DNA from 4 places in the Streptomyces sp. NPDC042201 genome. Region 2 is predicted to be linked to each of the others. Evidence: riboswitches for the same ligand, from Rfam matches in the RefSeq annotation. Region 2 holds a riboswitch; each other region holds the start of a gene.
The links. A riboswitch is a leader RNA that binds a small molecule or an ion and turns the genes downstream of it on or off. The one in region 2 is predicted to bind cobalamin.
Positions count from the first base shown of each region.

Region 1: it holds a riboswitch for cobalamin, as region 2 does, so the genes downstream of both, ACZ6MZ_RS04995 (ribonucleoside-diphosphate reductase subunit alpha) here and ACZ6MZ_RS32885 (cobalamin biosynthesis protein) in region 2, are expected to answer to the same signal.
Region 3: it holds a riboswitch for cobalamin, as region 2 does, so the genes downstream of both, cobN (cobaltochelatase subunit CobN) here and ACZ6MZ_RS32885 (cobalamin biosynthesis protein) in region 2, are expected to answer to the same signal.
Region 4: it holds a riboswitch for cobalamin, as region 2 does, so the genes downstream of both, metE (5-methyltetrahydropteroyltriglutamate--homocysteine S-methyltransferase) here and ACZ6MZ_RS32885 (cobalamin biosynthesis protein) in region 2, are expected to answer to the same signal.

Region 1 is NZ_JBVJDS010000002.1:242,112-245,391, forward strand. It holds gene ACZ6MZ_RS04995 (ribonucleoside-diphosphate reductase subunit alpha) at 1-1,458, opposite strand, end outside; cobalamin riboswitch at 1,603-1,733, opposite strand; gene ACZ6MZ_RS05000 (GNAT family N-acetyltransferase) at 1,780-2,304, opposite strand; gene mctP (monocarboxylate uptake permease MctP) at 2,413-3,280, opposite strand, start outside.
Region 2 is NZ_JBVJDS010000020.1:57,036-60,315, reverse strand. It holds gene ACZ6MZ_RS32900 (class II aldolase/adducin family protein) at 1-10, opposite strand, end outside; gene ACZ6MZ_RS32895 (inorganic phosphate transporter) at 179-1,450, shown strand; gene ACZ6MZ_RS32890 (hypothetical protein) at 1,490-1,717, shown strand; cobalamin riboswitch at 1,886-2,028, shown strand; gene ACZ6MZ_RS32885 (cobalamin biosynthesis protein) at 2,062-3,042, shown strand; gene ACZ6MZ_RS32880 (cobyric acid synthase) at 3,039-3,280, shown strand, end outside.
Region 3 is NZ_JBVJDS010000017.1:71,153-74,432, forward strand. It holds gene cobN (cobaltochelatase subunit CobN) at 1-1,371, opposite strand, end outside; cobalamin riboswitch at 1,406-1,554, opposite strand; gene cobG (precorrin-3B synthase) at 1,777-3,280, shown strand, end outside.
Region 4 is NZ_JBVJDS010000013.1:103,825-107,104, reverse strand. It holds gene ACZ6MZ_RS28105 (TVP38/TMEM64 family protein) at 1-21, shown strand, start outside; gene ACZ6MZ_RS28100 (enoyl-CoA hydratase/isomerase family protein) at 29-1,111, opposite strand; cobalamin riboswitch at 1,370-1,577, shown strand; gene metE (5-methyltetrahydropteroyltriglutamate--homocysteine S-methyltransferase) at 1,748-3,280, shown strand, end outside.

The DNA.
Region 1 (3,280 bases), on a different contig from region 2:
ACGGACGGTCTCGTCCAGCCGCTCCCAGTCGATCTCGCCCGAATCCAGCACGAACGCGCCGAGGTTGACGGAACCGAGGTTGCAGACGGCCGTCTCCCCGTCGTCCGTCACCTCCAGGATCTCCGTGCAGAGGTTGGAGGAGTGGACGACCTTTCCGGGCTCGGCCGTCTGGTTGGCCGTACGGTTCGAGGCGTCCTTGAAGGTCATCCAGCCGTTGCCGGTCTGGGCGAGCGTGCGCATCATCCTGCCGTACAGCTCCCGGGCCGGGAGGGTCCTGCGGGCCAGGCCCGCCGCCTCCGCCGCGCGGTACGCCGCGTCGAACGCGTCGCCCCACAGGTCGACCAGCTCCGGCACATCGGACGGCGAGAACAGCGACCAGACGCCGTCCGTCTCGACCCGGCGCATGAACTCGTCCGGGATCCAGTGCGCCAGATTCAGATTGTGCGTACGCCTGGCGTCCTCACCGGTGTTGTCCCGCAGCTCCAGGAACTCCTCCAGGTCCGCGTGCCAGGTCTCCAGGTAGACACAGGCCGCGCCCTTGCGCCGGCCGCCCTGGTTGACCGCCGCCACCGAGGAGTCGAGGGTCCGCAGGAAGGGGACGATGCCGTTGGAGTGCCCGTTGGTGCCGCGGATCAGCGAACCGCGCGAGCGGATACGGGAGTACGAGAGACCGATGCCGCCCGCGTGCTTGGAGAGCCGGGCCACCTGGTGGTACCGGTCGTAGATCGAGTCCAGCTCGTCCAGCGGCGAGTCCAGCAGATAGCAGGAGGACATCTGCGGATGGCGCGTACCGGAGTTGAAGAGCGTCGGCGAGGACGGCAGATAGTCCAGCCGGCTCATCAGCCGGTACAGCGCGGCGACCTCGTCCAGCGCGTGGGCGGCCGCGGCCGAGCCGGGCTCGGCGTCCTCGGCGAGGCCGGAGGCGACGCGCAGCATGAAGTGCTGCGGGGTCTCGACCACCTGGCGGGTGATCGGGTGCCTGAGCAGATAGCGGCTGTAGAGCGTCCGCAGCCCGAAGTAGCCGAAGCGGTCGTCGCCGGCCGGGTCGATCAGGCTGTCGAGGCGGTCCGCGTGCAGCGTCACGAAAGCGGCCGTACGGTCCGCGATCAGGCCCTCGCGGTGGCCGACGGCGACCGACGCGGAGAACGACACCGCGCCCTGCCCCGCCGCCTCGTCGGCGATGGTGCGGGTCAGCAGCCGGGCGGCGAGCCGGGAGTAGGCGGGGTCCTCGGAGATCAGCCCCGCGGCCGCCTCGGTGGCGAGCTCGCGCAGCTCGGCCTCGTCGGACCGGGCGTTACGGCCCCGCAGCGTGGCGGCGGCGACTCTGCCGGGGTCCGTGTCGGGCAGATCGGCGGTCAGGTCCGTCAGGGTCCGCAGCAACGCGGTCCCGGGTCCGTCGGCCACCTGCGCGGGGACCTCGGAGATGCCTGAAGCCGGATCGGCTGGCGCGATGGTCACGTGGTGCTCTCCCTCGCTCGGCTCTGGGCCGTCGGGAGGGGAGCGGGGGCGCGCACAGCCGTACGGCCCGCAGCCGGGCAGCACTGTGTACGGCGTCCACCGGCCCAGCCTCGAGGCCCGGACGTCTCGGCGTCCGGCTCGGTCGAACCGGACGTGCCGTCGGCAGGTGTTCGGACTCGCGGGTACGACAAAGCGCACCACAGCACACCGTTGCGGGACAGTTCCGGATTCGCACCGGATTCCCCTGCGTTGACAGCGAGGACGAGCATACATGTGGGGTGAGGACGGCGCGTCACCCCCCAGATGTTGTGTCGGCGGCGGTCAGCGGCCGGTGGCCGGAGGTACGTTGAGGTCCAGGGCGTAGGTGAGCAGGGAGAGCCCGGGGAAGGGCTCCCAGTCCCGTTCCGGGGTCCTGGCGAAGCCCAGGCGCTCATAGATCCGGTGGGCCTGGAGCATTCTGTCCTGGGTCGACAGCACGATCCGTATACAGCCCTCCATGTCCCGTGAGCGCGCCACACAGGCGCGGACGAGAGCCTCTCCGACGCCCCGGCCCCGGGCCGCCCGGTCGACCGCCAGCATCCGGAACTCGGTCTCGCCCGCGCGCGCCACATCGGCCCACGGCCCGCCTGCCGCGACAAAGGTCACCCCGCCGAGCAGCGTCCCGTCGGCGTCCACGGCGGCCAGCACCTCCGCCTCGGCCGCCCGGGCCGCCACGTCCCGCAGGGTGAGCAGATACGGGTCGTCCTCGCCGAAGTCCAGGAGGCCGTCGTCCAGATACCCCCGCGCGGTGATCTCCCCGAGCCGCGCGTACTCCCCGGGCTCGGCCACTCTGATCGTGAAATCCATGAGCCGATTGTGCGCCTTGGGTACGACAACGGGCCGCCGGGTTCCTCGCCCGTGCAGCGCGGGGGAGGACTCGGCGGCCCGTGGGCGGCTACGTGGCCCGGGTCAGGGTCAGTGCACGGGGTCTCCCGATGTGGCCGCGGGCAGCTCCACCTTGACGCCCGGGTCACCGGCGTCGGCCGTGTAGTCGGACGGGCTGGTCTCGTCGATGCCGTCCGGCGCCTTGGCCGCCCGCAGCACAAAGGTCAGCACCACGGTGATCACCACATTGAGCACGAACGCGGTGAGGCCGATGTAGCCGATCTCACCGAGCCCCGGGATCTCCTTGGACGAGCCGCCGAAGTGTGCCTGCGTCGGGCTGGCGACGCCGTACGCCGCGGCCGTGCCGTACAGCATGCCGGCGCCCCAGCCGATGAGCAGCGCCCAGCGGTGGAACCACCGGGTGAACAGACCGCCCACCAGCGCCGGCATCGTCTGGAGGATCCAGATGCCGCCCAGCAGCTGGAAGTTGATCGCGACCGTCTTGTCCATGGACAGGACGAAGGCCAGCGCACCCACCTTCACCAGCAGCGAGACCAGCTTCGACACCTTGGTCTCCTGCGCCGGAGTCGCGTCCGGCTTGATGAAGTCCTTGTAGATGTTGCGGGTGAAGAGGTTCGCCGCGGCGATCGACATGATCGCGGCGGGCACCAGCGCGCCGATACCGATGGCCGCGAAGGCCACCCCCGCGAACCAGTCGGGGAACATGGTCTCGAAGAGCTGCGGAATCGCCAGCTGCCCGTTGTCCACCTTGATCCCGGCGGCGATGGCCATGAATCCGAGCAGCGCCAGCAGCCCCAGCATCAGCGAGTAGAGCGGCAGTATCGTGGTGTTGCGCCGGATCACCTCGCGGCTACGGCTGGAGAGCGTCGCCGTGATGGAGTGCGGATACATGAAGAGCGCCAGCGCGGAACCGAGCGCCAGCGTGGCATAGCCCCAC
Region 2 (3,280 bases):
GACCGGTCATGGGGCGATCTTCTCAGGCGGCCCGGGCAGGGCCGTCACCGCTCCCGGCGCGCGCCGCGCGGAATGTCCTCACATGGGGTCACCGCAAAGACCTGCCTAGTTCATCTTCCGTTCACCCTGACTCCTTACGTTCACCGAGGCCACCGACGTCGAACGATTGCCTGGGTCAATGGAACACCTCACCCTGCTGCTCGCGATTGTCATCGTGACGGCGCTCGTGTTCGATTTCACGAACGGTTTCCACGACACCGCCAACGCGATGGCGACGACCATCTCGACCGGCGCCCTGAAACCCAAGATCGCGGTGGCCATGTCCGCCGTGCTGAATCTCGTCGGCGCGTTCCTGTCCGTCGAGGTCGCCAAGACGATCTCCGGCGGGCTCATCAACGAACAGGGCATCCAGACAGAAGTGATCTTCGCGGCGCTCGTCGGCGCCATCCTGTGGAATCTGTTCACCTGGCTGCTCGGCCTCCCGTCGAGCTCCTCCCACGCACTCTTCGGCGGCCTGATCGGCGCCACCCTGATGTCCGTCGGCGCCTCCGGGGTCAACGGCGGCGTCGTCGTCACCAAGGTCCTGATTCCCGCGCTCGCCGCCCCCCTCGTCGCCGGCCTCGCGGCCCTGCTCGCCACCCGGCTGACGTACCGGATCGGCCGCCGCACGGACGAGAAGGCCACCGCCAAGGGCTACCGGGCCGGCCAGATCGCCTCTGCGGGTCTCGTCTCCCTCGCCCACGGCACCAACGACGCGCAGAAGACCATGGGTGTCATCACCCTCGCGCTGGTGACCGGCGGTGTCCTCGCGCCGGGCTCCAACCCTCCGCTGTGGGTCATCGTCTCCGCCGGCGCGGCCATCGCGCTCGGCACGTACCTCGGCGGCTGGCGCATCATCCGCACCATGGGCACCGGCCTCACCGACCTCAAGCCGCAGCAGGGCTTCGCCGCCCAGACCAGCGCCGCGACCGTCATCCTGGCCTCCTCCCACCTGGGCTTCTCCCTCTCCACGACGCAGTCCTGCTCCGGCGCCGTGATGGGCGCGGGCCTCGGCCGCAAGGGCGGCGTGGTCCGCTGGTCCACCGCCACCCGGATGTTCATCGCCTGGGGCCTGACGCTGCCCGCCGCGGGCCTGGTCGCCGCCGGCGCCGAGTTCCTGACCGGTCAGGGCGCCTGGGGCGTCACGGTCGTCGCCGTCCTGCTCGTCGTGCTGTCCGGTGCGATCTGGCTCGCCTCGCGCCGCCGGCCGGTCGACCACACGAACGTCATCGAGACCGGCGGCGAGGCCGGCCCCGCCACGGACGCCGAGCCCGCGGGTGTGGTGACCACCGCCATCGCGGCCGTCACCCCGCCGCCCACGGCCGCCGCCGCGGCCGCGCAGGACCTCTCGACCACCATCCCGGCCCCCACGGGCCCCGCCGGCGAGCCGGCGCGAACCGCCACGGTGTAACGGCTCCCCCGCCGACCAGACCGCAAGGAAAAGGACCGCATGAACATCGACTGGGCAGCCCTCGGCTCCGTCTTCGGCGTCAGCCTCGTGGCCACGATCGGACTCGTGGGCCTGTTCACCCTGGGCATCGTGGGTCTCGCCAAGCAGGAGTCCGCCGCCACTCAGGGCGCCAACGGCTCGGTGGCACTGGCCCGCACGGGCGCCTACGCCTGCTTCGCGCTGTGCGCGGCGGCCGTGGCGTACGGCATCTATCTGATCGTCGCCTGACCCCTGAGCACAGTTCGACTACGACACCGTTCGACTACGGCAGTTCGACTATGGCTGGCCCCGGCGCACTTCGTGTGCGCCGGGGCCGGTTCCTTGTGGCCGGTGGGGAACACGCGTCGCGTGGGGCTGGGCACTCCGTCCCGTCGCAGGTCAGGGATGAGTTGACGGGTGTTTGCGCAGCGTGGTGGACTGCCGGGGCCATATACGGAGGCAGAAGAGGAAGCCGGTGCGAATCCGGCGCGGTCCCGCCACTGTCACTGGGAATCTCGTCCCCAGGAGCCAGGAACTCTCGCCGCCGCATTTCGTCGAGCCGGGGCGCGGACCCTGAGTGAGGACATTTCGCCATGCCTGGCCGCGGTTCAGCCGCCGAGCGGGTCTTCGCGTACGGCGCCACCGCCGGCCTCCTGTGCGACCGGCTGTTCGGCGATCCCCGACGGGGCCACCCGGTCGCCGCGTTCGGCAGGACCGCGGGGGCCGTCGAGCGGACGCTCTGGCGTGACCACCGCGGATGGGGCGCGCTGCACACCGTGGTGTGCGCCGGTGGCGCCGTCGGGGCCGCGGCGCTCGCCGCCCGGGGCGTACGGCACCGTCGCGCCGCCTCTGTGGCCCTGACAGCCGCCGCCACCTGGGCCGTTGTCGGCGGCACCTCGCTGGGGCGGGAGGCGCGGGCCATCGGCGGCGCGCTCGCCGCCGGGGACATCGAACGGGCCAGGGAGCGGCTGCCGCATCTGTGCGGACGTGACCCGCAGGCCCTGGACGGACAGCAGATCGCCCGGGCCGTCGTGGAGTCCGTCGCCGAGAACACCTCCGACGCCGTCGTGGGCGCGCTGGTGTGGGGAGCGGTCGCGGGGGTGCCCGGGCTCGTGGGCTTCCGTGCCGTGAACACCCTGGACGCGATGGTGGGTCACAAGTCCGCCGTGTACCGCCGGTTCGGCTGGGCCTCGGCCCGTCTCGACGATGTGGCCGGCTGGCCCGGCGCCCGGCTGACCGCCGCGCTGGCCGTGCTGGCCGGCGGCGATCCCCGGGGGGCCGTGCGGGCGCTGCGCGACGACGCCCGCCGCCATCCGAGCCCCAACGCGGGCCCGGTGGAGGCGTCGTTCGCCGGCGCGCTGGGCGTACGGCTCGGCGGGACGCTCACGTACGGCGGACGCGTCGAGCACCGGCCCGTGCTGAACGGCGAGGGGCGGCCCGTCGAGGTCGCGGACATCGAGCGGGCCGTGCGCCTGTCGCGCCGGGTGAGCGCGCTCGCCCTGGCGGCCTGTGTGGCCGGCCGGTTCGGCTGCGGCGCCCTGCGGCGGACAGCTTCGGGAAAGGGACGCCGATGAGTCGGGGCGGGCGCGGCGGCGGGCTGCTGATAGCCGGAACGACCTCGGACGCGGGGAAGAGCGTCGTCACCGCGGGCATCTGCCGGTGGCTCGTACGCCGGGGGGTGAAGGTCGCGCCCTTCAAGGGGCAGAACATGTCCCTGAACTCGTTCGTGACGCGCGAGGGCGCGGAGATCGGGCGGGCGCAGGCGATGCAGGCCCAGGCGGCCCGGGTCGAGCCGTCCGCACTGATGAATCC
Region 3 (3,280 bases), on a different contig from region 2:
GCCTTCCGGACTACGGCTCCGGTCCACGAACATCTCGCCGGGCGGCGGCCCCCAGTGCCGCTCCACCGACTCCCGCAGCGCGGCGGGGAGTTGCCCGTACCACCGGCGGTAGTCGGCAGCGGGGATACGGACCGGATTGCGGGCCAGCTGCTCCTCGGTCAGCCACTCCTGGTCATGGCCGCCGGCCTCGATCAGCGCGTAGATCAGCTCGTCGCCGTCGCCGGACGCCAGGCCAGGGACCTCTTCCGTACCGAAGTCGTAGCCCTCGGTACGGAGCCGGCGCAGCAGGGCGACGGCGCTGGCCGGGGTGTCCAGACCGACGGCGTTGCCGATCCGGGAGTGCTTGGTCGGGTACGCGGACAGCACCAGCGCGAGGCGCTTCTCCGGGTTCGGGATATGGCGCAGACGGGCGTGCCGTACGGCGATCCCGGCGACGCGCGAGGCCCGCTCGGGGTCGGCGACGTACGCCGGAAGACCGTCCTCGTCGATCTCCTTGAAGGAGAACGGGACGGTGATGAGCCGGCCGTCGAACTCCGGCACGGCGACCTGCCCCGCGGCGTCCAGCGGCGACAGACCTTCGTCGCTCTCCTCCCAGGCGCTGCGCGATCCGGTCAGGCACAGGGCCTGGAGAATCGGTACGCCGAGGGCGGCGAGGGCGCCCGCGTCCCAGGACTCGTCGTCTCCGCCCGCCGAGGCCTCGGCAGGCTTCGTGCCGCCCGCGGCGAGCACGGTGGTCACGAGGGCGTCGGCGGCGCGCAGCGCGTCGAGCAGCTCGGGCTCGGGGGCGCGCAGGGAGGCCACGTACAGCGGCAGGGCCCGGCCGCCGGCCGTCTCGATCGCGGAGCACAGGTCGTCGACGAAGGCGGTGTTGCCGCTCATGTGATGGGCGCGGTAATAGAGCACCGCGATCAGCGGGCCGCCGCCCGCCAACGGGCGGGGGGCGCGTAGGAGCGGTCCCCAGGTGGGCGCGGCGGCGGGCGGTTCGAAGCCGTGGCCGGTCAGCAGGACGGTGTCGGAGAGGAACCGCGCGAGCTGTTCCAGGTTGGCGGGACCGCCGTGGGCGAGATAGGCGTGCGCCTCGGCGGCGATGCCGATGGGGACCGTGGAGGCTTCCATCAGCTGGGCGTCAGGGGCCTGTTCGCCGGTGAGGACCACCAGGGGGCGGTCGGCGGCGAGGAGCTGGTCGATCCCGTCCTGCCAGGCGCGCAGCCCGCCGAGGAGTCGTACGACGACGAGGTCGGCGCCCTCCAGCAGCGCGGGCAGCTCGTCGAGCGCGAGCCGGGCGGGGTTGGCGAACCGGTACGGGACCGGGCCGCCCGCCGCACGGGCGCTGAGCAGATCGGTGTCGGACGTCGACAGGAGCAGGATCATGCGGCGTCTCGCCTTCCTCGGGGTCCGCGCCCCGGGCGGTAGGAAGACGGCGGGAGTTCCTGGCTCACCCGGCTGCTGCCGGGCTCACAGTGGCGGGACCGCGCCGGATTCTCACCGGGCTTCCTCCCCTGACGCCGTCTATGGCGGTGACGGGCCTGAAGACCCGTCGTCTGCATAGTAAGTGCTGCAGGTCACGGCGGGGAGGGCGCCTGGACGAACGGCCGGACGGGGGCGGGGTGAACAACCGGGCGGGGGCCGGGCGAACAACCGGAGAACGGCGGACGGAGGCTGGAGCCGACAGCTGGCCGGAGCTGGGACCGAGGCCGGACGGAGGCTGAACGGAGGCCGGAGCCGACGGCCGGGCGGGGGCCGGAACGGGCGGGGAGGGCGCGGGGGTACGTGGGTATGCTCGCCGCCATGCCGCCTACCTCGCCAACACCCGTGAACCGGGACGAAGCTCCCGTCCGGGAGCGCGGTGACGCCTGCCCAGGAGCGCTCCGGCTGCACGCCGCCGACGACGGCCGGCTGGCACGACTGCGGCTGCCCGCCGGGCTTCTGACGTACCGTCAGGCGGAGGCGCTGGCGACGGCGGCCGAGCAGCTGGGCGACGGCCGGCTGGACATCACCTCGCGGGGCAACGTCCAGCTGCGGGGGCTGGGGGAGAGCTGCGGCGGGGAGCTGGCGGAGCTGCTGTACGAGGCCGGCCTGCTGCCCTCGGAACGGCACGAGCGGGTACGGAACGTCGTCGCTTCGCCCCTGTCGGGACTGGACGGAATCCCCCGCGCGGACGTGCGGTTGTGGGCCCGGGAGCTGGACGCGCTGCTGTGCGCGAGCGAGGCCGCTACGGCGCTCTCGGGGCGGTTTCTGTTCGCGCTGGACGACGGCCGCGGTGATGTGGCCGCCCTGGGCGCGGATGTGACGTTGCTCGCACAGCCGGACGGATCAGCGGTGTTGCATACCGGGGCGAACGGGTCAGGACTGCGGGTCTCCGCAGCCGACGCCCCGCGCGCCGCTCTGCTGGCGGCGGAGACCTTCCTCACGGTGGCGGCGGCAAGCGGCTCGGGCGCCTGGCGGGTACGGGAGTTGCCCGCGGGCCATGGGCTGGACGCGGCGGTGACCACGGGGCTGGCGACGGCCGGGATCGCGACGGAGCCGGTGGCCGAGTACGGAGCGGGGTACGGGGCGGGGTACGGGGCCGAGTACCGGGCGGGGTACACGACGGAGCCCGGGGCGGCGTACGGGGCGGAGCCCGAGGCCGAGTACGGCGCCGAGTACGAGGCGGACGCGGCGCGGCCGGAAGCCGGGCCGCCCGTCCCGGGGCTGGTCCACTCCCCCGACGGGACCGTGGCGCTGTCCGTGTACGCCCCACTGGGACGGCTGAGCGTCGCGCAGTGGCGGCTGCTGCTGTCGGCAGGCGAGCGCGGGACGAACGACCGCACCCTGCGGGTGACCCCCTGGCGCGGAGTGATCCTGCCGGGCCTGGACCCCGCCACCGCCCACGACCTCCTGGACCGCCTCCGTACCGCCGGGCTGATCACGGACCCCCACTCCCCCTGGCACGGCGTCGGCGCCTGCACCGGTCGGCCCGGGTGCGCGAAGGCACTCACGGATGTACGGGCGGACGCGGCCGGAACCGTAACGGCCACCCGCCCCGGTGGACCGCCCGCAGCCCGCCCCGGTGACCTGCCCGCCACCAACCCCGGTGACCTGCCTGTCTACTGGTCGGGCTGCGCCCGCCGCTGCGGCCATCCACAGGGCAACTGGGTGGATGTCGTCGCGACCGGCGAGGGCGGCTACGACATCTCGGTGCGGGGACATCTCCTCAGGGCCACCACAGGACCAGAACTCGCCGAAGCGGTCGCGACGGCTCGGAAACCCACGACGGCACGCACCACCCCAGTGACGAGAT
Region 4 (3,280 bases), on a different contig from region 2:
CACCGCCTCGGCGGCCGCTGAGTCCGCGTCAGCCCGCGCCGAGCCCGAGGTCACCGCCGGGCGGCCGGGCGGAGAACCGCTCCACCTCCGCGTCCGTGACCTGCGCCAGCTCCTTCGGCGACCAGCGCGGCGTGCGGTCCTTGTCGATGACCTGGGCACGGATGCCCTCCAGCAGGTCAGGGGTGGTGAGCGCGGCGCACGAGGCGCGGTACTCCTGGTCGAGCACCTGCTCCAGCGTGGTCAGTCCGCGGGCCAGGCGCAGCGCGGCGAGGGTGGCCTTGAGGGCGGTGGGTGACCGGGTCAGGATCGTTTCCGCGGCCTCCTTCGACGCCGGCCGGCCGTCGCCGAGCAGCCGGTCGACGATCTCCTCCACCGAATCGGCCGCGTAACAGGCGTCGATCCAGCCCCGGTCCGCGGCGAGTTGGCCCTCCGGCGCGGAGCCCGCGTACCGGCGCACCGTCTCCCGTACGTCCGCGTCGGCGAGCGCGGCGCGCAGGTCGTCGAGCCGGTCCGAGGGGACGAAGTGGTCGGCGAGCCCGCACAGCAGCGCGTCCGCCGCGCCCACCGCCCTTCCCGTGAGCGCGAGATGCGTTCCCAGCTCGCCGGGCGCGCGGGACAGCAGATAGGTACCGCCCACATCGGGGACCAGGCCGATGCCGGTCTCCGGCATGGCGACGGCCGAGCGCTCGGTGACGATCCGTACGCTGCCGTGCGCCGAGACGCCGACTCCGCCGCCCATCACGATGCCGTCCATCAGGGCGACATACGGCTTGGGGTAGCGGGCGATACGGGCGTTGAGCCGGTACTCGTCGCGCCAGAAGGCGGTCGAGGCGTCCCCGCCGCCGGTGCGCGCGTCCTCGTGGATCGCGCGGATGTCACCGCCCGCGCACAGCCCGCGTTCACCCGCCCCGGAGATGATCACCGCGGCGACGCTCTCGTCCCGCTCCCACTCCGCCAGGGCCGCGGACATCGTCAGCACCATGGGGTGGGTGAGGGCGTTGAGGGCGCGGGGGCGGTTCAGCGTGATGTGGGCCGTGCGGCCCGCCCTGCCGGTCAGTACCGGTCCGTCCTGGCCCATGCTCTCGCTGGTTCCTTCCGTGATCCGACGCATGCGCCCCAGTATCGGACACGTCCGTTCCATGGATCTAGCTGGTCCCCGCCCCCTCCGTGGCTCTAGACGAGTCATTCCGAAGTCCCGTCTGCCCGGCGGCGCCCAGCACGCACGCACGCGGCGTTGCCGAAATGCCCTAGTAGCTCCGCTACGAGGGCACCTCGGCGCCTTGCGACCGCACGCACCGGACACCGCCGGGCCCGCCCTCCGGGCGGACGACGCTACTTCGGAACAACTCGTCTACGCTGGGGACGCAGCTGGTTCGCCCTGCCCGCCAGGCAGACGCGTCGTAAGAGGGAACCCGGTGGGAATCCGGGACTGCCCCGCAGCGGTGAGTGGGAACGACCGCCGTCATACGCACTGGACGCACCGCGTCCGGGAAGCGACGGCCAGTAGGAGCTTCGTACCCGTACGGATACGTACGGTCACGGCCACGAGGCGTGCCCATGAGTCCGAAGACCTGCCACTGCCCGTGTGCGAGCACCGCACACGGAGATCTCGGTGACCTCGTGGGCGGGTCGGCGGTTCTCGGGCGGGCATGCGCGCGACGCGGTGTGCTTCGCCCCGGCTTCCGTTCCTTCGCTTCCCACGGGTCGACCCGGGATCGTTCCCGCACGACTCGCGAAGGAGAGTCCCGTGACACCCAAGTCCGCAGCCGCGGCGTCCCGGTCCACCGTCCATGGCTACCCGCGCCAGGGCCCCGACCGTGAACTGAAGAAGGCCATCGAGGGCTACTGGAAGGGCCGGGTCACCGCGGAAGCCCTGCGGGAGACCGCCCAGGGGCTGCGCCGCGACAACTGGCGGCAGCTGGCCGGTGCCGGTCTCGGTGAAGTGCCCACGGGTGACTTCTCGTACTACGACCATGTGCTCGACACCAGCGTCATGGTCGGCGCCGTCCCCGCCAGGCACCGGGCCGCCGTCGAGGCGGACGCGCTCGACGGCTACTTCGCCATGGCGCGCGGCGCGCAGGATGTCGCGCCGCTGGAGATGACCAAGTGGTTCGACACCAACTACCACTATCTCGTCCCCGAGCTGGGCCCCGACACCGTCTTCCGCGCCGACTCGGCCAAGCAGGTCGGCGAGTTGCGCGAGGCCGTGGCGCTCGGCCACACCGCCCGGCCCGTGCTGGTCGGTCCCGTCACATATCTGCTGCTCGCCAAGCCCGCGCCGGGTGTGGCCGTCGGCTTCGAGCCGCTGACCCTGCTCGACCGGCTGCTCCCGGTGTACGCGGAGGTGCTGGCCGATCTCAGGGCCGCCGGCGCCGAGTGGGTGCAGCTCGACGAACCCGCGCTGGTCCAGGACCGTACGCCCGCCGAGCTGAACGCGACCGCGCGCGCCTACCGCGAGCTCGGGGCGCTCACCGACCGGCCCCGGCTGCTGGTGGCGTCGTACTTCGACCGGCTCGGCGAGGCGCTTCCCGTGCTGGCCAAGGCCCCCGTCGAGGGTCTCGCCCTGGACTTCACCGGTCCCGCCGCCGCCAATCTCCGCGACCTCGCGGCGGTCGGCGGTCTGCCCGGCAAGCGGCTCGTCGCCGGGGTGGTGGACGGCCGCAATGTGTGGATCAACGATCTCGCGGCCTCGCTGACCACTCTGGCCACGCTGCTCGGTCTCGCCGACCGGGTCGATGTGTCGGCATCCTGCTCCCTGCTGCATGTCCCACTGGACACGGCGGCCGAGCGGGAGCTCGATCCTCAGCTCGCGCGGTGGCTGGCCTTCGCCCGCCAGAAGACCGACGAGGTCGTCACGCTCGCGCGCGGTCTCGCCGGGGGCACAGGACCGATCGCGGCCCGGCTCTCGGCGAACCGCGCCGATCTGGCCTCCCGGGCCTCCTCGGCGATCACGCGTGATCCCGCGGTACGGGCCCGCTCCGCGGCCGTGACCGCCGCGGACGCCCGCCGGGACCAGCCGTACGCCGAGCGCACCGTCGCCCAGCGCGAGCGGCTCGGACTGCCGCTGCTGCCGACCACCACCATCGGCTCGTTCCCGCAGACCTCGGAGTTGCGCACGGCGCGCGCCGAGCGGCGGGCGGGACGGCTGGACGAGGCCGGTTACGACAAGCGGATCGAGGCCGAGATCCGTGAGGTGATCTCCTTCCAGGAGAAGGCCGGGATCGATGTCCTGGTGCACGGCGAGCCCGAACGCAACGACATGGTGCAGTACTTCGCCGAG